Regions from separate parts of the Alkalibaculum bacchi genome, predicted to be linked through region 3. Evidence: predicted binding sites of a transcription regulator. Region 3 holds the regulator's gene; each other region holds the start of a gene.
The links. Region 3 encodes HrcA, which represses chaperone genes, less so after heat shock. Its sites were predicted from a motif close to TGTTAGCACTCNNNNNNNNNGAGTGCTAACA; they were not measured.
Positions count from the first base shown of each region.

Region 1: a site for HrcA is predicted at 2,817-2,847, ahead of htpG (molecular chaperone HtpG). Genes of this name have one in related genera too.
Region 2: a site for HrcA is predicted at 3,920-3,950, ahead of groES (co-chaperone GroES). Genes of this name have one in related genera too.

Region 1 covers NZ_QNRX01000008.1:79,705-87,855, reverse strand. The annotation lists gene DES36_RS07555 (MalY/PatB family protein) at 1-16, opposite strand, end outside; gene DES36_RS07550 (hypothetical protein) at 261-620, shown strand; gene htpG (molecular chaperone HtpG) at 921-2,795, opposite strand; gene tkt (transketolase) at 3,114-5,081, opposite strand; gene DES36_RS07535 (AzlC family ABC transporter permease) at 5,278-5,967, shown strand; gene DES36_RS07530 (branched-chain amino acid transporter permease) at 5,968-6,297, shown strand; gene DES36_RS15315 (flavin reductase) at 6,398-7,009, shown strand; gene DES36_RS07520 (FAD-dependent oxidoreductase) at 7,255-8,151, opposite strand, start outside.
Region 2 covers NZ_QNRX01000001.1:75,023-83,173, reverse strand. The annotation lists gene glnA (type I glutamate--ammonia ligase) at 26-1,330, shown strand; gene DES36_RS00385 (ANTAR domain-containing response regulator) at 1,551-2,126, shown strand; gene DES36_RS00380 (hypothetical protein) at 2,270-2,710, opposite strand; gene DES36_RS00375 (DNA-3-methyladenine glycosylase family protein) at 2,842-3,705, shown strand; gene groES (co-chaperone GroES) at 3,985-4,269, shown strand; gene groL (chaperonin GroEL) at 4,296-5,930, shown strand; gene guaB (IMP dehydrogenase) at 6,429-7,886, shown strand.
Region 3 covers NZ_QNRX01000009.1:101,877-110,027, reverse strand. The annotation lists gene lepA (translation elongation factor 4) at 1-656, shown strand, start outside; gene hemW (radical SAM family heme chaperone HemW) at 847-1,983, shown strand; gene hrcA (heat-inducible transcriptional repressor HrcA) at 2,086-3,114, shown strand; gene grpE (nucleotide exchange factor GrpE) at 3,142-3,693, shown strand; gene dnaK (molecular chaperone DnaK) at 3,718-5,550, shown strand; gene dnaJ (molecular chaperone DnaJ) at 5,690-6,832, shown strand; gene DES36_RS08255 (hypothetical protein) at 7,004-7,210, shown strand; gene DES36_RS08250 (spore coat protein) at 7,223-7,492, shown strand; gene DES36_RS08245 (J domain-containing protein) at 7,622-8,151, opposite strand, start outside.

The DNA.
Region 1 (8,151 bases), on a different contig from region 3:
CAAAATTATATGTCATTTTAATCCTCCTAACTAAAATCAAGAAAACAATCAATATTAAACGTATCTGTATAATATGTATTAAGTTTACCTTTAATCATTATCCTTGTCAATTTAAACTTCACACTCTATATTTTTTTATACATTAAGTATGAACATTTATACTTCATTATAATATTATATATTGAAGAATGACAAAAGAAATCTTTCGTACTTAGGTTCTGTATTAGAACCTAAAATTTTTTAGGAGGTTCATATAAATAATGAATAACAGACAAAAAGCTGCTTTAAATGATCTACAAGAAGCTATGAGAGCTAATCCAGGCGCTAATATGCAACAGTGTATGCAAGGAGTTTTAGGGACTTTGCAATCACTTGGCGACCTTAGATTCGCTATAGAATTTGAATGTGGCGGCTGCTGCAAAACTGTATCTGCAGAGCTAGAAGATGTAGATTTCTTTGATTTCTTTGATGGCGTACTCCTTATATTTGGAGATTTAAAACTTAAAGAATGCTGTGATAAAGGTTCAAAAAAAGATATACTCTTCATCATAATTCCACTAGACAAAATCAGTTCTTTTGAAATCTTTGAAAGGCCTTGTTATTGCCCAGTAGCTGAATAACAAAAGCCATCAGCAATCAGCACTTTGGGGCTAGATCCGCGGGTCATAAAATCTCGCTAATTACCCACATGGCTAATAGTGGCTATGTGAAAGCATATAGCTACCAAAAGTATCTTAGTAGCGGGACGTCAGATCGTCGTCCCCTACTTACTATATAAAAAAGCTCCAGGCCACATATTTAATGCTCCCTGAAGCTCTTTTTCAACTATTTAAGTTCAGCTTTTCTTTGTAAAAGCTACATCTTCAAAATTCCACTTTCCGTCGCAAAAAGTTCCGCATTCAGCTTTCTGCCTTCCAGTATCACACCATTAACTTAATCATATTATTTGTAAACTCAACAGGGTCCTCTATTGTCAAGCCTTCAATAAGTAATGCTTGATTGTACAATACCTTTGTATACAAATCTAATTTTTCTTTGTCCTTTTCAAAGGCATCCTTTATTTTAGCAAAGATATCGTGGTTACCGTTAATTTCAAGAACTTTTTCTGCTTTTATGCTTTGACCTGTTGGCATTGCATTTAAGGTTTTTTCCATCTCTATCGTTAAATCCCCTTCATTGGTCAAGCATACAGGGTGATTTTTTAGTCTTTTAGATATTTTCACTTCTTTTACTTGGTCTTTTAAGACTTCTTTCATGTATTCAAATAGATCTTTATTTTCTTCTTTTTCTTCTGTAGAAGTTGAGTCTTCTGTCTCAAAGCCTAAATCTTCAGAGGATACAGACTTAAACTCTTTTTCTTCATACACACTCACCATACGGATTGCAAATTCATCTACATCTTCTGTAAAGTATAGAATTTCATATCCCTTTTCTGCTACAATTTCTGTTTGTGGTAATTTGTCAATTCGTTCTATAGATTCTCCTGCTGCATAGTAAATGTATTTTTGATCCTCAGGCATCCTCTCAACATACTCTTTTAAAGTGACCATTTTCTTTTCTTTAGAAGAGTAGAACAAGATTAAATCCTGTATGTCCTCTTTATGTGAGCCATAATCGCTGTAAATTCCATATTTTAATTGTCTTCCAAAAGATTTGTAGAATTTCTCGTATTCTTCTCTAGAATTTTTTAGAATATTTATAAGTTCGTTTTTAATTTTGTTCTTAATGTTTTTAGCAATAAGTTTTAATTGTCTATCATGTTGCAATACTTCTCTTGAAATATTTAAGGTTAAATCGTCAGAATCTACTAGACCTTTTACAAAGCTAAAGTAATCAGGAAGAAGGTCTTCGCACTTTTCCATAATAAGTACACCACTTGAGTACAATTCTAAACCTTTCTTAAATTCTTTAGTATAATAATCAAAAGGTATGCTTTCTGGAATGTACAAAATTGCATTGTAGCTTACTGCACCGTCGACACTAATATGAATATGTTTAATTGGTTTATCAAAACCATAGTGTTTTTCATTGTAGAAGTTTTCATAATCTTCGTCTGTCAATTCATTTTTATTTTTTCTCCAAATTGGTACCATGCTATTAATCGTTTGTTCTTCTGTGTAATCCTCGTATTCTCCTTCTGCACCTTCCTTAGGTCTTGAACCTGTTATGTCCATTTTAATAGGATAACGAATAAAATCGGAATACCTCTTAATAATAGCTTTTAATCGATACTGCTCTAGATACTCATCGTAATTTTCATCTTCTGAATTTTCCTTTAGCTTTAAGGTAATTTCTGTGCCAACGTCGCCTTTCGTTGCTGGCTCAATGGAATAACCTTCTACGCCTTCTGATTCCCATTTGTAAGCTTCATCGCTTCCTATTGATTTACTAATCACTGTAACCTTTTGAGCAACCATAAAAGAAGAATAAAAACCTACACCGAATTGTCCAATGATATCATGGCCATCTTTGAGTTCGTTACCTTCTTTAAAATCAAAAGAGCCGCTTTTAGCGATAACCCCTAAATTCTCTTCTAATTCATCTTTTGTCATCCCTATACCAGTATCTCTTATGGTTAAGGTTCTATTTTCCTTATCCACACGGATTTTTATATAGTAATCTTCTTTATTAAAGACTAGAGTGTCCTCACTTAGGGTCTTGTAATAAATCTTGTCAATGGCGTCACTAGCATTTGATATCAATTCTCTTAAAAAAATTTCTTTGTGTGTGTAGATGGAATTGATCATCATATTAAGTAATTTTTTTGATTCCGCTTGAAATTGCTTTACTTCCATAAAACCGCTCCTTCGTTTGTTTATTAGCACTCTTTTTAATTGAGTGCTAATATTATTTTTGCACAAACAGTCCCTTCTGTCAATGCTTTTTAGTTCTAAGATTTAAATTCTATGTTCTATGTAAAAGAACTTTGTATTGAAGTACCATCTTCTTTGATTACTAGTACTATATACATTATTACTAGAGATCCTTCGGCAAAGCCTCAGGATGACGAAAGGAGTAGCTAGGGTTATAGTAAATAAGACGGGTGGACGGGAAAACCTCATGCCGTTTATACTTGACATGAGGTTTTCCCTTTCCGCTTTCAGCCTTCCGCTTTATACCAGAGCTTTTACTGTACTTACTACGTTTTCTACTGTGAAACCGTATTTTTCGATGACTTCATCTCCCGGAGCGCTGGCACCAAATTTGTCAATGGTAATTGTCTCGCCTTGGAATCCAATATATTTATGCCATCCAAAGCAAGAAGCCATTTCAATAGCTACTCTCTTTGTTATGTTTTTTGGGAGGACGGATTCTTTATACTCTTCTGACTGTTCTTCAAAAGCTTTAAAAGAAGGTAATGAAACAACTCTCGTATCAATCCCTTGTTTTAAAAGTTCTTCTTGGGCATCAACTGCCAAAGCCACCTCGCTACCTGTAGCTATGAGAATGGCGTCGATTTTATTTTGCTCTTTGGATATAATATATCCACCCTTTTTCATTTCTTTTCTGCAGGAGCCTTTTAGTGCAGGAAGGTTTTGTCTTGTTAGTAAAATACAAGTAGGTCCACTTTGGCTGACTAATGCTTGTTCCCAAGCACCCATTACTTCTGTGGTATCAGCTGGTCTAATAACGTCCATATTAGGAATAGACCTTAGCCCTGCAATTTGCTCTATAGGTTCATGAGTTGGGCCATCTTCTCCAACGGCTATAGAATCGTGAGTAAACACAAAAACACTTGGTATACCCATAAGAGCTGCTAATCTTAAAGAAGGTTTCATATAGTCGCTAAAAATAAAGAACCCACCTGAGAAACCTTTTAATCCATGAAGAACTAATCCATTCACTGTTGCAGCCATAGCATGTTCTCTAACACCAAAATTAATATTTCTACCTAATAAATTATCTGGTCCAAAGTCTCCATTTATGCCCTTTACTTTAGTGGAAGAAGCTAAATCCGCACTACCTCCAATAAGAAGTGGGCATTCCTCTTGAAGAAGGTTTAAAAGATCTCCTGAAGATGCTCTTGTAGCTATAGAAGGCTTTATTTCATAAGAATTAAATACCTTGTCAAAATCAATATTTAGAGGTTGATAATTTGTAAGTCCCTTTAATTCCTTGCCTTCTTGTGGGTAAGATTTTTCGTATTCATCTACTAATTTTATCCATTCTTTGTATGCTTTAATGCCCTTATTTTGATTTTGCTCAGAATAATGATTGTATATGTCTTGATCAATAGTAAATGGTTCCTTATCCCATCCTAATGTTTTTCTCGTTACTACTGTATTTTCTTCTCCTAGAGGAGACCCATGTGTAGCATTTTTTCCAGCATGTGGAGAGCCATGTCCAATAATAGTTTTTACTTCAATGATGGTTGGTTTGGAACTATTTCCTTTAGCTTGTGTAATAGCCTTATGGATGTTTTCGTAATCTTCGCCATCTTCAACCTTAATATAATTCCAGTTCATGGCTTCAAATTTGCCTTTTACATCTTCAGAACTTGCCAAATTAACTGGTCCATCTAATTGAATATCATTAGAGTCAAATAAGAGAATTAATTTACCTAAACCTAAATGGCCTGCCAAACTAATCGCTTCTAATGCTACACCTTCTTGTAAATCTCCATCTCCACATAATACATAAGTATAGTGATCGATCACTTTTTTGTCGTCTTTATTAAAAGTCGCAGCCAGATATTTTTCTGCTATAGCAAGTCCAACTGATGTTGCAATTCCTTGTCCTAATGGTCCAGTAGTAGATTCTACACCAGGAGTATGACCGTATTCTGGATGACCTGGCGTTTTTGATCCCCATTGTCTAAAATTCTTTAACTCTTCCATTGGAAGGTCGTAGCCATTTAAGTGAAGTGCAGAGTATAATAAGGCTGAACCATGTCCAGCAGACATAATAAAGCGATCCCTATCAAACCATTTTGGATCTTTAGGATCGAACTTTAAATGTTTTGTAAATAACGTATACATTATTGGAGCTGCACCTAAAACAATTCCAGGATGTCCACTATTTGCCTTGTTAATCATATCTACTCCTAGAATTCTCATGGCATTAATTGCTTTTTTCTCCATTTCATCACCTCGAAATTTATTTTCTTTTCTTGTTATTTATACCCCTTTGTTTCTAAATTATTCTTATTGGATCTTATAGAAAGTAAATCATCTTAAAAATCAGTAGATTAGCTCACAGCCTATCTGCGACTAATTATGATATAATGTACTTTACTACATTAGATTACTAAATTTTAAATGAAAGGATTTAAATCACATGAAAAAGAAGGCTTTAAAAGCTGCCTTTCCCCATACAATTCCTGTATTAATGGGATATCTTTTCTTGGGAATGGCTTTTGGAATACTAGTAAGTAGTAGCGGATACCATTATATCTGGGCAATTATTATGAGCATTTTTATTTATGCGGGAAGCATGCAGTTTGTTGCAGTAGGCTTGATTACTAGCGAATTTAATATAATCGGCACCATTCTTATTACGCTTATGGTCAATGCAAGGCACTTATTTTACGGTTTATCTATGTTGACTCGTTTTCCTAAAATGGGGAAGTTAAAGCAGTACATGATTTTTTCTTTGACAGATGAGACTTTTTCCCTTCTTTGTTCCGCAAAGGCCTCAGATGATGTAGATGATAATTGGTTTTATTTATTTATTTCATTATTAGACCATTTTTATTGGGTTTTAGGCTCTGCCATAGGTGGAATACTCGGTTCACTTTTCACCTTTGATACTACAGGTATCGATTTCGTCATGACATCTTTATTTGTAGTAATTTTTATCAATCAATGGAAGTCTACTACAAATCATAAACCTGCACTAATAGGCGTATTTACAAGCATTATTTGCTTAATTCTATTTGGAGCAGACAATTTTATTATACCTTCTATGATCGGAATCTTGCTGGTTCTTACATATGCAAATAAACCTGTTAGAGAAAGGACTTCATAAATGCTGACAAATGGACAATTAATCATCATTATAGCTTTGATAACTCTAGTAACTTATTTGACAAGAGCAATTCCCTTTTTTCTTTATCCAGAAAATAAAGAAACGCCAAAATATATAGAATATCTAGGTCAAGTGCTTCCCTATGCCATTATGGGCATGTTAATCATTTACTGTCTAAAAGGTGTAAGCATAACAACATCACCTCATGGTATCCCCGAGCTTATTTCAATAGCTTTTGTCACCCTATTGCATTTATGGAAAAATAATACTCTAATAAGCATTGGTGGAGGTACGCTGTTGTATATGTTCCTGGTGCAAACAGTGTTCTAATTCTTTCTGCTTTCCGCATTTAACTTTCAGCTAAAATGTTTAATGAATAATTTAGATGGGTATTATTATTAAGAATTATTATATTAAGGAGGATTATAAAATGAAAAAATGGAAATGTAGAGTATGTGGATATATCCATACAGGTCCTAATGCACCAGAAAAATGCCCAACTTGTGGCGTAGGTAGCGATAAATTTGATTTAATGCCAGAGGAAGTACAACAATCTGAAGAAGAAAGACAAGCTATTCAAAATGTATTATTTAATTGTACTTATGGTTTATACGTTATAACATCTTTTAATAAAGATAATAAAATAAACGGTATGACTTCTAATAGCTTTGTTCAAATGACAGATACTCCAATGCAAGCAGTTATTGGAATTAATAAGAACAATTTAACAAGTGATTATATCTTAGAGTCTGGCGTATTTGCTGTAAACTTCTTAGGCACAGATAATCACAATGAAGTAAGAAGATTTGGATATAGCTCCGGAAGAGATGTAGAAAAGTTTAAAAACGCACAATATAAACGCTCAAAGAATCTAAAATTACCTGTTTTAACAAATGCCATAGGATATGTAGAATGTGAAGTACAAAAGGATCGAACACAAGATTTAGGAACACATAATTTATTTGTAGTTACAGTTGTAGGCGGAGAAATTTTTGAAGCAAAAGACCCTATGAGCTACGCATATTTTAGAGCAACAAAGTAATCCATAGTCTCTAGCCCTTGGGTATTTCTTTAGCGTCATTTTACTGCTTATGTAGTAATCATTAACAGCATCACAAGTTAAAAGAATATAACTTTACTATAAAAAACTCCCTCGGGAGTTTTTTATAGTAAAAAATGCTTTGATTTTAGCTACTGTTTCTATCATTAAGAGCCCAAAACTCTAGCTTTTGACCCAAAAGAAATACCCTAATACTAGCGACTAGCTGTTTAGCTAGAGACTAAGGACTAATTCTTTGGATAATCTATTTTGCCTTCTTGATTATAATATGCAGTAGAATAGGTTGTATAGCCACCTGTTAAGTTACGAGGAGAAAATCCATTGTGTTTGAGTACATTGTAAGCCGTCCAAGAACGGACTCCCACTGCACAATAAACCACAATAGTTTTAGCCTTATCCAATTCATCAAGTCGGTCTCGGAGCTGATCTACAGCTATATTGATGGAATTTGGAATAAAACCAAAGTTTCGCTCTACGGGTGTTCTTACATCTAATATAGTGTACTCATTTAAATTTAATTCTTCTATTTCATAATATTGAATCACATCCATATTTCCTGACAAATGGTTTGTAGCTATGAAGCCAGCCATATTAACAGGGTCTTTCGCAGAGGAATACGGCGGTGCATAGGCCAATTCTAATTCTTTTAAACTTTCCACCGTTGCCCCAAAGCGTATTGCTGTTGCAATAACGTCAATTCTCTTATCTGTACCAGCACCACCAATTCCTTGAGCACCTAGAACTCTTCCAGTTGGTAATTCATAGATGAGCTTCATATGAATAACTTGAGAGCCTGGATAATAGCCTGCATGATTAACAGGATGCAAGTAGATAGACTGGTAATCCCTTCCGTAAGACTTTCCTAATTTCATTAAGGTTTTTTCATTAGTTCCTGTACTAGAAATGGTCATATCAAAGATTTTTGCTACAGAGGTTCCCTGAGTTCCCTTGTACTCTTCTCTATACCCTGCAATATTGTTCGCTACAATTCTACCTTGTTTATTTGCAGGACCAGCTAAAGGAACCATGGTATTTACACCGTTTACAAAATCTTTGACTTGAATCACATCTCCTACGGCATAAATATGCGGGTCTGATGTTTTCAAGTATTCATTTACTATAAT
Region 2 (8,151 bases), on a different contig from region 3:
ATTTAGAGTGACAAAACAAGAAGTTATGCAAAAGGCAAAAGAATTGGGCGTAGAATTTATACATTTACAATTTACAGATTTACGAGGAATTATGAAGAATTTATCCATTACCATAGAGCAATTAGATAAGGCTCTAGATGGGGAAATCATGTTTGATGGATCTTCTATTGATGGATTTGCAAGAATCGAAGAATCGGATATGTATTTAAAACCAGATTTAGATACATTCGTCGTATTTCCATGGAAACCTCAAACTGCACGAGAAGCAAGATTGATTTGTGATGTTTATAATCCAGATAATACTCCTTTTGCAGGATGTCCACGTAATATTTTGAAGAAAACAATTAAAAAAGCATTACACATGGGATATACCATGAATGTAGGTCCTGAATGTGAATTCTTCCTATTTGAAATAGGAGAAGATGGGACTCCTACTTTAAAGACAAATGATGATGCAGGATACTTTGATTTAGCTCCTGTAGACTTAGGTGAAAGTGCAAGACGTGATATGGTACTTACCTTAAAAGAGATGGGTTTTGAAATTGAGGCATCCCATCATGAATGCGCTCCAGGTCAACACGAAATTGACTTTAAGTATTCAGATGCGCTAAAAGCAGCAGATAATATTATGACTTTTAAAATGGTCGTTCGAATAATTGCTCAAAGACATGGTCTTCACGCCACATTTATGCCAAAACCTATTTATGGCATTGCAGGTTCTGGCATGCATATCAATCAATCTTTATTTAACGGTGAAAAAAATGCATTTGATGACCCAAATGGAGAATACCAATTAAGCGATACAGCAATGCACTATATTGCTGGATTAATAAAGCATGCAAGAGGTTTGACGGCGCTTACAAATCCAACTATAAACTCCTATAAGAGATTAGTACCAGGTTATGAAGCTCCTGTCAATATTGCTTGGTCTCCTAAAAATAGAAGTCCTTTGATTCGAATTCCTGCTAAAAGAGGATCATCTACCAGGGTAGAACTTCGAAATCCGGATCCTTCAGCAAATCCATATTTAGCATTAGCAGGTAATTTGGCGGCTGGACTATCGGGGATTGAACAAAAACTAATGCCACCTGCACCTGTTTCAGAAAATGTGTATGATATGACCGAAGTTGAAAAAATAGAAAAAGAAATTGGTGCATTGCCAGGTACCTTATTAGAAGCAATAGAAGCATTAAAACAAGATGAATTATTGATGGATACATTAGGTGAGCATGCAAGGGTAAAATATATCAAAGGTAAATTACATGAGTGGAATGACTATAGAACACAAGTATCAAAGTGGGAATTAGACCAATATTTGACTAGCATCTAATATATTGTTTGAGATACTATTTCCCTAAGTAAACTGTTATAATCATTATAAGTGAACCATAGTTAAATAATCGTTTGGCGCGCCTTAGGCGCGTTTTTATATACTGTATAAATTCTTAGCTGCTACCCCAGTCATCTTGAGCGGTAGCGAAAGATCCTGACACATGCAAGCTAATGACTAAAGAGTAATGACTAGGGACTATCAGATGGGAGAGGAAAGTATGCTAAAAAGTCTGATACTTTGTATTAACAATAAAAAGCTTGAAGCTCATATTCAGTTAGGCTTAAAAAAATCCGGCTATAATGTATTGACTTGCGAAGATGGAAATAGTTTGATTCGCCTTGCCCATACTAGGCATATTGATTTGGTCATAGTAGATGAGGAGCTTCGTGGTTTGAGAGCTATTGATGTAGTAAATATTATTTATACTGAAAAAATATGTCCGGTCTTAATCGTAGCAAATGATTTTAGGAATGATTACATAGATTGGATTGAAAAAGGTTGGATATACGGATCTGTACATTTACCTATGAATCAAGTAGAATTATTAAAAATCGTAAAAGGCGCTATAGCTAATGGAGAAAGGATGTTACTACTAGACCGAGAAATCGAAAAACTTAAAAAACAACTAGCCGAGCGAAAAATAATAGAAAAAGCAAAAAGCATTCTTATGGAAAAAAAGTCATGTACAGAAGAGGGTGCATACACATACATAAGAAAGATCAGTATGAATAAGGGCGTGCCTATGGAAAAAATAGCAGAAGCCATCATTAGGTCCCTAAAATCTAAAAAGTAGTCGCTAGACACTAGTCGTTAGTCTCTAGCATTTTGGGATTCCTTTTGAGTCTTTATTTAGGCTATCTAAGATAGCCATAGTGCGAGTGATTAGGGTGTAGCGCCTAAGGACTAAATATAAATAAACCAACGCTTTGCGTTGGTTTATTTATATTTATCATATTTGATTTCCGAAATCTGCATAGCGCCAAAGAAAATCGTTACAGTATTGGTTACTAAAGGGATGTATTGCTTTAGTAGGAAAAAGAAGTGCTCTTTATTTAAAGTAATACTAGGAAAATAAAAAATGAGTTTTAGAGCATTCATAATAATGAATATCAGGCATAAAGCATAGGCTATATTTGCATTGTATTTTCTCACTCGCATGAGAGCAATGCTAAACAAGGAGATTAACGTGGATAATATAGCAAAAATGATAAATTCTATTACACTGGCATTTTTTATGGGCAGTTCTAAAAAAGTAAAAGAATCGGTAATCAAAAAATACGTAAGAAATTCAGCCATATTAGCAATTAATAAAATAACAAATAAGATAAACCCCAAAATGGCATAAATAATAGTCTTGTGATTTTGTTCTTTAAACATAGTAAACTCCTCTATAGGTATTGTTTTAAGAGAGACTGTTTTAGATTATAATAGTATTGTATCAAATATTATAGAATTATGGTAATATTAATTATTCCATCATAGATATGACAATCATACGAGGTGCACATATGTTAAAAGAAACATCTATACACAAAAATCAAATAATTCTTCAAACAGGGTACTTTGATTTAAAGCAGACTTTTGAATGTGGACAATGTTTCCGTTGGAATGAAGTAGAACAAGGGCATTATATAGGTCTAGTAAAAGACAAGGTATTAGAAATGTATCAAGTAGGACAAGAAATTTCTTTTTATAATACAGATGAAAAAGATTTTAAGGATATATGGGTAGATTATTTTGATTTAAATAGAAATTATGAAGAATTAATTGAAGAAATATCAAAGGAGAAGATCATGAAAGCTGCTACAGAATATGGTAAGGGCATTCGGATTTTGTGTCAGGATGAGTGGGAAACTCTAATCTCCTTTATCATTTCTGCTAATAATAATATTCCTCGAATAAAAAAAATACTAGAACGTTTTAGTAAACTTTTCGGTCAAAAGATGTGCTATAAAGGAGAAGAGTATTATACCTTTCCTACACCAGAAAGTTTACAGGGGATTACAGAAAAGGATTTGGAGGAAATTAAAAGCGGCTATCGAGCTAAGTATATTATTGATGCTGTACAAAAGGTCAATGAAAGTCAAGTAGATTTATATAATCTTAAGAATTTAGAAACAGGAGAGGCCAGAAAAGAACTCCTTAAAATTAAAGGAATTGGACCTAAAGTGGCAGACTGTATTCTGCTATTTTCTATGAGAAAGTACAGCTGCTACCCCATAGACGTATGGATTCGAAAGGTAACAGAAAAATTATACTTTAAAAGAGAGTGCACACCTAAAGAAATTCAAAAATTTGCAGAAGATATGTGGAAAGATAACGCAGGCTTTGCACAACAGTATTTGTTTTACTATGCAAGAAATCAGTTGTAGAAAGATTAGGTGATTTAACAGAAAATGCGGAAAGCTGAATGTGGAAAGCGGAACTCTCATATTTAGTATGTAAATGTAGAGGTGTGGATTGTAAAGATATAAAATTTTTGTTCCAATACTGTTAAAAAAATATGAGAAAGTTGAATATAAGTAAAATAAAAATGCCAAAATATAGTTGACTTTTAAGAATTTATTTTGTATCATTATATGTGTCGATTAGCACTCGACAATAATGAGTGCTAACAATCAATTCGGATAAAATACGAGGAGGGTTTTTATATGAAACTTAAACCATTAGGTGACAGAGTTGTAATTAAAGTAAAAGAAGAAGAAGCAACAACTGCAAGTGGCATTGTTTTGCCAGGTACTGCAAAGGAAAAACCTCAAGAAGCTCAAGTAGTAGCAGTAGGCAGTGGTGAATTAGTAGATGGTAAAAAAATAGAATTAGAAGTTAAAGTAGGAGATACCGTAATTTATTCTAAGTACTCAGGAACAGAAGTTAAAATCGATGGCGAAGATTATTTAATCGTGAGACAAAACGATATTTTAGCAATAGTTGAATAAAAAGTAAAATAAGAGGAGGAATAAAAATGGCAAAAGAAATTAAATTTTCTTCAGATGCAAGAGCATCATTAGTTGAAGGTGTTAATAAACTAGCAGATACTGTAAAGGTTACTTTAGGACCAAAAGGAAGAAATGTTGTATTATCAAGAAGCTTTGGTTCTCCAATCATCACAAATGATGGTGTTACAATTGCAAAAGAAATCGAATTAGAAGACCCTTATGAAAACATGGGTGCACAATTAGTAAAAGAAGTGGCTACAAAAACCAACGATGTAGCTGGTGACGGTACTACTACTGCTACATTACTAGCTCAAGCTATCATTAGAGAAGGTATGAAAAACTTAGCTGCTGGTGCAAATCCAATGGGATTAAAAAGAGGTATTGAAAAGGCAGTAGAAATAGTTGTAACTGAATTACACAAAACAAGCAAAAAAGTAGAAAACAAAGAAGGTATTGCTCAAGTTGCTTCTATTTCTGCAGCAGATGAAAAGATCGGTAAATTAATTTCTGATGCAATGGAAAAAGTAGGAAACGATGGTGTTATCACTGTTGAAGAAGGCAAAAGTATGGGTACTGAATTAGAATTTACAGAGGGTATGCAATTTGACAGAGGATACCTTTCTGCATACATGGCAACAGACAATGAAAAAATGGAAGCTATATTAGACAGTCCTTATATTTTAATAACAGACAAAAAAATCAGTAATATTCAAGAAATTTTACCAATACTAGAGCAAATCGTTCAAACAGGCGGAAAATTATTAATCATCGCTGAAGATGTAGATGGAGAAGCTTTAGCTACTCTAGTTGTAAATAAATTAAGAGGAACATTTAACTGCGTAGCAGTAAAAGCTCCAGGGTTTGGCGATAGAAGAAAAGCTATGTTAGCTGATATTGCAGCATTAACAGGTGGTCAAGTGATTTCTGATGAATTAGGATTTGATTTAAAATCTGCTACATTAGAGCAATTAGGTAGAGCTAGACAAATTAAAGTAGATAAAGAAAATACAATCATCGTAGAAGGCCAAGGAAATAAAGCGGATGTAGAAGACAGAATCAATCAAATTAAGAGACAAATTCCAGAAACAGATTCTGACTACGATAGAGAAAAATTACAAGAAAGACTTGCTAAATTATCAGGTGGTGTAGCTGTAATCAAAGTAGGTGCTGCAACTGAAACAGAAATGAAAGAAAGCAAGTACAGAATTGAAGATGCTTTAAACGCTACAAGAGCAGCAGTTGAAGAAGGTGTTGTAAGCGGTGGTGGTACAGCATTCATAGGTACTATTTCAAAAGTAGAAGATTTAATTAACACTTTAGAAGACGACGAAAAAACAGGTGCTTCTATTGTTAGAAGAGCTCTTGAAGAGCCAGTAAGACAAATCGCTGCAAATGCAGGATTAGAAGGCTCTGTTATCGTTGAAAACTTAAGAGTAAAAGAAGATGGTATGGGCTTTGATGCTGCTAAAGGCGTATATGTAAACATGTTCCAAGCAGGTATTACAGACCCAACAAAAGTAACAAGATCTGCAATTCAAAATGCAGCTTCTGTTGCGGCTATGTTCTTAACTACAGAAGCAGCAGTAGCTGAATTACCAAAAGATGAACCAGCAATGCCAGGCGGAATGGGCGGCATGGGTGGAATGGGCGGAATGATGTAATTCCGGCCTAAGTAATGAAGAAAAGTCTCGTAAGAGGCTTTTTTTTTGGCTGAAAGCAAAAGGCTCAATGCGGAACTCGCATATCTAATATGTAAAGTTAGAAGTTTTGCTTTATCTACTATTTGAGTCATCTTGATATATAGATGAAAGCCTTGATCTGAGTGACTTGACCCTAGAACGCTGGTGACTAGTAGCTGGCTGCTGATGGCTAAAGCGCAGAAGGCGCTTTTAACGAAGTGTTTGTGAAATGTAAATATTCTGAAAATTAGGTTTGATATTGACAATCTTTTTAGTTAATACTATACTAATAAAAATATTCTTACGGATATTCAATATCTTTTCATTCAACAATGTTCGAATTGTCTTATAAATTCAGCCAACCACAAGAAACACGCTTTGCGAGTTTCTTATGGTTACGCGGGCAGTCGCCAAATGTCTGCAAGCAGCCACTTGGCTCGTTGCCTTCACGATAATAAAATTAAATTAGGAGTGTACAGTATGGGAAAAATAGTAAAAGAAGGTTTGACTTTTGATGATGTTCTATTAATACCTGCTCATTCAGAAGTTTTACCAAATCAAGTAGAACTTGCTACGGTTTTAACGAGGAAAATCAAGCTTAACATTCCTATTATTAGTGCAGGAATGGATACTGTAACTGAAGCAAAGCTTGCTATAGCTATGGCGAGACAGGGTGGTATTGGTATTATACACAAGAACATGTCTATCCAAGATCAAGCTATGGAAGTGGACAAGGTTAAGAGAAGTGAACACGGCGTCATCGTAGACCCATTCTTCTTAAGCCCAGACCATGTAGTAGGCGATGCATTAGAGCTTATGGAAAGATACCGCATATCGGGAGTTCCCATTACAGTAGACGGAAAGTTAGTGGGCATTATCACCAATAGAGACCTTCGATTTGAAAATGATCCTACAAAGAGAATAGAAGATGCTATGACAAAAGACAATCTGGTCACTGCTCCAGAGGGGACAAATTTAGAAGAAGCAGAAAACATTCTAAAACGTCATAAAATCGAAAAGCTTCCTATTGTAGATCAATACAATAATTTAAAAGGTTTAATTACAATTAAAGATATCGAAAAAGCTATCAAATACCCTTATTCAGCAAAAGACGATAAAGGAAGACTTTTAGTTGGTGCAGCTGTAGGCGTAAACAAAGACCTAAAAGACAGAATAAAGGCTCTAGTCGAAGCAAGAGTAGACGTAGTGGTTGTTGATACAGCACATGGACATTCAAAAGGTGTACTAGATGCCATTCGACACATTAGGGAACTTTATCCTGAACTTCAAATTATCGCTGGAAATATTGCTACAGGAGAAGCAGCTAAAGATTTAATCGAAGCAGGAGTAGATGCTATTAAAGTAGGAATTGGACCAGGTTCTATTTGTACTACACGTGTTATTGCAGGAATTGGTGTTCCTCAAATCACTGCTATTATGGATTGTGCAGAAGTGGCTAAGAAATATGGCGTTCCAATTATCGCTGATGGAGGTATTAAGTACTCAGGAGATATTGTAAAAGCTATTGCAGCAGGAGCGGATACGGTTATGATCGGTAGCCTCTTTGCAGGTACGGAAGAAAGCCCTGGTGAAACGATTATATATCAAGGTAGAAGCTTTAAATCCTATAGAGGAATGGGTTCTATTGCAGCCATGAAACAAGGAAGCTCTGATCGCTATTTCCAAGAGGGCAACAATAAACTGGTTCCTGAAGGTGTTGAAGGAAAAGTTCCATTCAAAGGTTCATTAGCAGATACAGTGTTTCAAATGTTAGGTGGCCTTCGCTCTGGTATGGGATATTGTGGTGCTGCAAATATTCAAGAATTAAAAGAAAATACTCAATTCATCAAGATTACAAGTGCAGGTTTAAGAGAAAGTCATCCACATGATGTCTCTATTGATAAGGAATCCCCAAATTACACAAGTGCAAAATATTAGATAATAAACGAACAACAGAAAAAATAAGACCTAGGAAATCCTTGACTGATAGGAGTTTCCTAGGTTGTTTTATTTAATGTGTACAGGTGAAAATCAGGCCTTATTAGCAGATAAAAATGGACCTTCAATGTAATGTAATAAATTCATATTACGAACTTAAAAGGGTCTACACATTCATATTTGTTTGTATATTTGAAAATAATTGACCTATTTTATGAGTACGAAGTAGCCTTTAAAGAGTTTGAGAGGGTAAAATTATGTTAAA
Region 3 (8,151 bases):
TAATTGAGGTAGATAATCCTGCAAACTTACCAGCAAGCACAGAAGTACAGTATATGGAAGAACCTATCGTCAATGCAAATATTATAGTGCCTACTCAGTATGTTGGCGTTATTATGGAATTATGCCAACAAAGACGTGGTGAGTATATCACTATGGATTATATTGAAGAAACTCGAGTATCATTAAAGTATGAACTGCCCTTAAATGAAATTATTTATGATTTTTTTGATGCTTTAAAATCTAGAACAAAGGGATACGCTTCTTTTGATTACGAGATAAAGGAATATAGACGAAGTGATCTAGTAAAATTAGATATTCTTCTAAACGGAGAGAATGTAGATGCATTGTCCTTTATCGTTCATCGCAGCAAAGCTTATACTAGAGGCAGAGGCATAGCTGAAAAGCTAAAGGATAATATACCAAGACAGATGTTTGAAATTCCTGTACAAGCAATAGTCGGGGGGAAAGTTATCGCAAGAGAAACGATTCGTGCCATGCGAAAAGACGTTTTGTCAAAATGTTACGGTGGAGATATTTCTCGAAAGAGAAAGCTTCTTGAAAAACAAAAAGAAGGAAAGAAAAGAATGCGTCAAGTGGGTAGCGTAGAAGTTCCACAGGAAGCGTTTATGGCAGTTCTTAAGTTAGATGATGAGTGATAAGGAGTGCCTTTGGCACTCTAGCTATCAGAAATCAGCCGCCAGTCACTAGTGCTATAGGGATGAGCTATGCGGGTCCAAATCTGGCTTTTGCACGTAGAATGACTTAATTAGTAGCTAGAGTTAAAAAGAAGAACGTTTCTATCAAAAAATAAATCAAAAGTCATCGTTTTTGGAAAAGGAGGATAAGATGAAGGATTTAAGCTTGTATATTCATATCCCATTTTGTGCACACAAATGTTATTATTGCGATTTTCTATCCTTTTCGTCTAAAAAAGATAAAATTTCCCTTTATTTTGAATCCTTATACAAAGAAATAGAAAGATGTGCGCCAGTACACTCTAATGAACAAGTGCAGACCATTTTTATTGGAGGTGGAACCCCTACGGTGGTTCCACCTGATTATATTAGTAAAACGATGGATCTTATCAAAGAAAAATTCTCTGTATCACCAACAGCAGAGGTGTCCATCGAGAGCAATCCAGCAACTTTTGACAAAGAGAAGCTTTTAGAGTATCGAAAATCTGGAATTAATCGATTGAGCATGGGCCTTCAGTGTTGGCAGGATGAACTCTTAAAAGAAATTGGGCGAATTCATAGCCAAAAAGATTTTATTAAAGGATTTATGGAAGCAAAAGAGGCTGGTTTTCATAATATAAATGTAGATTTAATTTTTAATTTGCCAAATCAAACTTTAGAACATTGGAAAGAAACTCTAGAAAAAGTATGTGATTTAGATCCTACTCATCTTTCTTGTTATAGTTTGAAAATTGAGGAGGGCACAGTATTATATGAGAGGGCACAAAATAACAAACTCATCTTAGATGATGATTTAGATCGAGAGATGTACCATTATGCAGTAGAGTACTTAACAGGAAGAGGATACACTCAATATGAGATTTCAAATTTTTCTAAGTCAAATATGGAATGTAAACATAATCTAGTTTATTGGGAAGTAAAACCTTATATTGGTTTTGGTTTAGGTGCCCATTCTTATTACGAAGGTATTCGGTACTACAATGAAGAAAATATGGATCATTATATTGCAAAGATAAGAAACAATCTATCTATCTGCAAAATTGAGGATGTTCTTTCTCTAGATCATAAAAAAGAGGAATTTATTTTTTTAGGCCTTCGAAAAACGGAAGGAATAGATGACAAAGATTATCAAATTCTTTATAAAAATAGTATCTTTGAAGAATACAAAAATGAATTAAAAGATTTGTATAATCAAGGTATGATAAAGATAGACGGAGGAAAAATAAAATTGAGTAAATTAGGCTTAGATTTTGCTAATAAAGTCTTTATGAGTTTCCTAAAATCCTAATAGAAAATCATGGAAAGACTATTGACAAATAAGCCGATAAGTGATATTTTTATTATAGAGTTAGCACTCGATGATAATGAGTGCTAACAAAGAGGTGGAAGAATGGAAAACATGAAAGAGAGAAAACTTAAAATTCTTAATGCGATCATTAAAGATTATATTTTAAATGCAGAGCCTATTGGCTCAAGAACTATAGCAAAGAAATATAATTTAGGGGTGAGTGCAGCTACTATAAGAAATGAAATGAGTGATCTTGAAGATTTGGGTTTACTTATACAGCCCCATACATCTGCAGGTCGAATTCCCTCTGAAAAAGCGTATCGCCTTTACGTAGATCAACTCATGACGGTACAAAAACTTGATATAGAGTTAGAACAATCCATTCGAGATAGTTATAAACAATATGTAGAGCAAATTGAAAAATCCGTCCAGCTCACTGCAAAATTATTAGCTCAATTGACAAGCTACACTTCTTTAGTGATGGCTCCAGAAATAAAGTCATTAAACTATAAATTGATTCAGTTATTGCCTATACAAGATGAAAGAATCGTAATGGTTATTATAACAAAAGAAAATATTGTCAAGAATTTAGAGATAAAATTACCATACAAATTAGATCAAGCTGAATTAATTAAGTTGACTAATATACTAAATTACATTATAACGGATTACGATATTAACAAAGTTGGCGATGATTTAAATAGCCATTTACATGAATTATCTATAAAAGAGAATGAAGCTCTACAGGAGCTTATAGGTATTTTACAAGAGCTGACTCTAAGTCCTGACGATGGTAACCAAGTATTTGCTACAGGTGTAACAAATATGCTCAAATATCCCGAATTTAACGATATTGATAAAGTAAAACAATTCTTAGAGGTTTTTCAAGATCAAAGAATTATCTCTGAATTATTAAAAAGTTATTCCAATGGAGTAAATATTATTATTGGCGAGGAAAACAGTTTGTCAGAGTTTAAAGATTACAGTTTGCTAACTGCCACCTATCAGTTTAATGGAGAAAATTTGGGGACCATTGGAGTTGTAGGCCCTATCCGAATGAATTACGACAAGGTTGTTTCTGTCTTGAAATTTTTAACAGAACAGTTAAATGAACAAATCAATCAGCAATAGATTATTTTACTTTGAAAGGTGATAGGATTGGATAAAGAGGAAATTAAAAGAGATGAAATTCAAGAAGAAGTTGAAGAAATAGTAGAAAATCTAGATGTAGAAGAAGCAACTGAAAAAAAAGAGGAAACTTCATCTACAGAATCTGTTAGCAAAGAAAAGGAAGAACTTTCAAATAAGCTCGTTCGATTGCAAGCTGATTTTGACAATTTTAGGAAGAGAACAATTAAAGAAAAAGAGGAAATCCACAAATATGCTTTAAGCGATTTTTCTGAAAAACTTCTACCAGTTATAGACAATATGGAGAGAGCAATTCAGTCTATAGAAGATGCTAAAATTAGCGATGGATATGTAGATGGAGTCAAAATGGTAATGAATCAATTGTTTACAGTGCTTAATAATGAAGGCTTAGAAGAGATTCCAACTGAAAATGTAGAATTTGATCCCCAATGGCATCATGGTGTTGCTGTAGATAATATTGAGGATATTGAAGATAATCATATCATTGAAGTTTATCAAAAAGGGTATAAATTCAAAGAAAAAGTCCTTAGACCTGCAATGGTCAAGATTTGTAAAAAATAAAGTAATTAGGGAGGAAATAAATTAATGGGTAAAGAAAAAATTATAGGTATAGACTTAGGAACAACAAACTCATGTGTTGCAGTATTAGAAGGTGGAGAACCAGTAGTAATTGCCAATGCAGAGGGAGACCGTACCACACCTTCAGTGATTGCTTTCTCTAAAGACGGTGAAAGATTAATTGGTCAGGTAGCAAAAAGGCAAGCTGTTACCAACCCTGAAAAGACTATCGCATCCATAAAGAGACATATGGGTACAGATTATAAAGTAAATATTGATGCTACTCAGTATACACCACAACAAATATCTGCTATGGTTCTACAAAAATTAAAATCAGATGCAGAAGCATACTTAGGCGAAACAGTAAGCAAAGCAGTTATTACTGTTCCTGCATACTTTAGTGATAGCCAGAGACAAGCAACTAAAGACGCAGGTAAAATTGCAGGTTTAGAAGTTTTAAGAATCATAAATGAGCCAACTGCTGCAGCTTTAGCTTATGGATTAGATAAAGAAGGCAATCAAAAAATTATGGTATTTGACTTAGGTGGTGGTACTTTTGACGTTTCTGTATTAGAATTAGGTGATGGTGTATTTGAAGTTCTTTCTACACACGGAGACAATCACCTAGGTGGAGATGATTTTGATGAAAAAATCATTGATTACTTAGCAGATCAGTTTAAGAAAGATAATGGTGTTGATTTAAGAAACGATAAAATGGCTTTACAAAGATTGAGAGAAGCTGCTGAAAAGGCAAAAATTGAACTTTCAGGAGTAATGACTACAAATATTAATTTACCATTTATTACAGCTACTCAAGAAGGACCTAAACATTTAGATATTACTTTAACTAGAGCAAAATTTGAAGAACTTACTGCAGATTTAGTAGAAAGAACAAAAGGACCAGTAAATAATGCTTTAAAGGATTCTGGTTTATCTGCAAATGAAATTCATAAAATAATCTTAGTAGGTGGTTCTACTAGAATCCCTGCAGTACAAGAAGCCGTTAAGAAAATCGTCGGCAAAGATCCAGACAAAGGCATTAATCCTGATGAGTGCGTTGCCATCGGTGCAGCGATTCAAGGTGGTGTATTAGCTGGTGAAGTAAAAGACGTATTATTATTAGATGTAACTCCATTGTCATTAGGTATTGAAACGATGGGTGGCGTATTTACAAAATTAATTGAACGAAATACTACAATTCCAACTAAGAAGAGCCAAGTATTCTCTACAGCAGCAGATAATCAAACTGCAGTAGACATTCACGTATTACAAGGTGAAAGAGAAATGGCTGCTTACAATAAGACATTGGGACGATTCCAATTGGCAGGAATTGCACCAGCTCCAAGGGGAATCCCACAAATAGAAGTAACATTCGATATCGATGCGAATGGTATCGTCAATGTATCTGCTAAAGATATGGGAACTGGGAAATCTCAAAATGTAGTGATTCAATCTTCTACAAATATGAGCGATGATGAGATCAACAAAGCTGTCCAAGAAGCAGAAAGATTTGCAGAAGAAGATAAAAAGAGAAAAGAGTCAGTAGAAGCGAAAAATACTGCAGACTCTACTATTTATCAAATCGAAAAATCTTTAAAAGAATTAGGCGATAAAGTAACACCAGATGAAAAAGCAAAAGTAGAAGATGCGATTAAAGATTTAAGAGAAAAGCTAGAAGGGGAAGACGTAGAAGCTATTAAGAGTGCAACAGAAGCTGTTAATGAAGCCTTCTATCCTATCGCTTCTAAATTATACCAACAAGGTGAAGCAGAAGGGCAAGGTCAAGGACCACAAGGCCAAGCTCAAGATGATGTAGTAGATGCAGACTATGAAGTTGTTGACGATGACGATAATAAGTAATAAAATATAAAGGGAAGTTTCCACACAACCAAAGCAAAGCTTTGGTTGTGTGTGGTTAAATGTACAAATTTAGTGGTAGTTGCTTCTAATTGATTTTAGGAACAACTACCACTAAATTTGCGAAGTAAGGAGAGTAGATATGAGCAAGAGAGATTATTATGAGGTATTAGGAGTAGATAAAAGTGCCTCAGACTCAGATATAAAAGGTGCCTATCGTAAAAAGGCAATGAAATATCATCCAGATAGAAACCCTGGAGACAAAGAAGCAGAAGAAAAATTTAAAGAGGTAAGCGAAGCTTACGAAATCCTTAGTGATGAACAAAAAAGAAGTCAATACGATCAATTTGGTCATGAAGGTGTCAATGGCAATGGTGGCTATAGTGGCTTTGGTGGCGGAGGATTTGACGATATCTTTAGCGATATTTTTGATATGTTTGGTGGTGGAGGATTTTCTTCTTCAGGCAGAAGAAATGGTCCTCAAATGGGCCCAAATTTAAAAGTAAATATCCATTTGTCTTTTGAAGAAGCAGTCTTTGGCGTTGAAAAAGACATTAAGATCAATCGAAATGAAGAATGTTCTAAATGTAATGGTAAAGGCGCTCAAGATGAGAGTGATATTCATACCTGTGACAAATGTAATGGAACAGGTCAAGTCCGAGTGAATCAAAGAACTCCTTTTGGCGTAATGCAATCTGTAAGAACTTGTGATAAATGCCATGGAGAAGGTAAGACCATATCTAAACCATGTAGCAATTGTAGTGGAAAGGGTACAGAAAAGAGAACGAGAAAAATCCATTTAAATATACCAGCAGGTGTAGATAATGGATCTATATTGCCACTTCGAGGAGAAGGAGAGCTTGGCACTAATGGTGGAAGTAGGGGCGATTTATTGGTTTACATAAGCGTAGATTCCCATCCCTTCTTTACGAGAGAAAATAATGATATCTTCTCAGAAATCCCTATAACTTTTATTCAAGCTACATTAGGTGACGAAATTGAAATTCCATCCTTAGACGAAAAGAAAAAAGCCATAGGAAGAGTGAAGTTCACCATTCCAGAAGGTACTCAGCCCAATAAAATCTTTAGATTAAAGGGAAAAGGGGTCAGCAATCCTAATGGCTACGGAAAAGGAGACCAATACGTACAAATTAAAATTGAAGTACCAACAGATTTAAATGAAGAACAAAAAGACATTTTAAGAAAATTTGGCGAAGTCACTGGCTCCGATGCTACGAAAGAGACAAAAGGTTTTTGGGATAAAATAAAGGATTATTTTAGTTAAAAAGTTATATATAGTATTTTGATGCAATAGTAAAGTCAATGAACTCACTAGAAGATGGGCTCATTGGCTTTTTTTATGTATTGATTACTTTTAAATGAAGATTTTACCATTTATAATAGAGTGTTTATTGCAAACAATACTATTGATATTGATATAAGGAGGAAACAAAAAATGTCTATGCAAAGCAAACAAATCGAAAGCAACAATCTAAAAATCTTAAAAGATTCTATGGAACACGAAGCATTATTGCACAAAAAATACTCAATGTACTCGAGTCAATGTTCCGATTCTCAAATTAAAACTCTTTGTACAGAAGCTTGTCAAATCCACAAAAACAACTTCAACAGTTTAAAAAGCTATTTAGATTCTCATCAATAAGGAGGAAGAAGAATGAATTTTGGAGATAAAGATATACTACAAGACTTATTAACTACTGAAAAACAAGCATTAGGTGCTTACGGTACTGGCATAACAGAGAGCTCATGCCAAAACTTAAGAAATACTTTATTAGGGAATTTTAGAGGAGCGCAAGAAGTTGAATATAAAGTATTTGATTGTATGAAACAAAAAGGCTGGTACAAAACAAAAGACGCAAACAGCCAAGAGGTACAAGAATTAAAAACAGAAAGCTCACAAATGATGAACGAAATGATGCAATAAAAAAAGCTGCCTTTTGGCAGCTTTTTTAGACTCTAGTCTTTAGTCAAAAGTCTCTAGCATTTTGCTACTAAGGCAGCATAGTGAGCTTAAGAGAGTTATTTTGAGATGATGTAAATAAAAAGCTAGCGTCTAAGGTCTAGCGACTATCTTTTTGTATCGATCTATATTACTTTCACTTAAAAACTCATAAGCATCATTGATCTTTTGAAACATCTTTGTAGCATCAGGTGATTTGTTAATATCAGGATGATATTCTTTAGCTTTTTTACGATAAGCTAGTTTAATTTCGTATTTATCTGCTTCATAGGATACTCCTAAGATGCTACAGCTTTCCTCATATTTTTTCTTAAATTCAATGCTAGGATTAATATATGATTGACTGCCATACCCTGTGTTTTGTCTATAACCGCCATAATTTCCTTGTCCATGATAAGTTCTTTGGGAATTCTGGTAGCTTTGCCACTGTTTAAATTTTTCTTCCCACTCCTTTTGTTGCTGATATTGCCTCTCTTGTTGTTCTTTTCGTCTTTTAGCCTCTTGCTCTCTTTTATAGCCATAACCGTATTCTGAAAAGGTTTCGTATTTGTTTTTAGTGCCGTACATGAGATTATTGGCACGATCAAATAAAAATTCTGTACTTGCATACTTAATGTATTTTA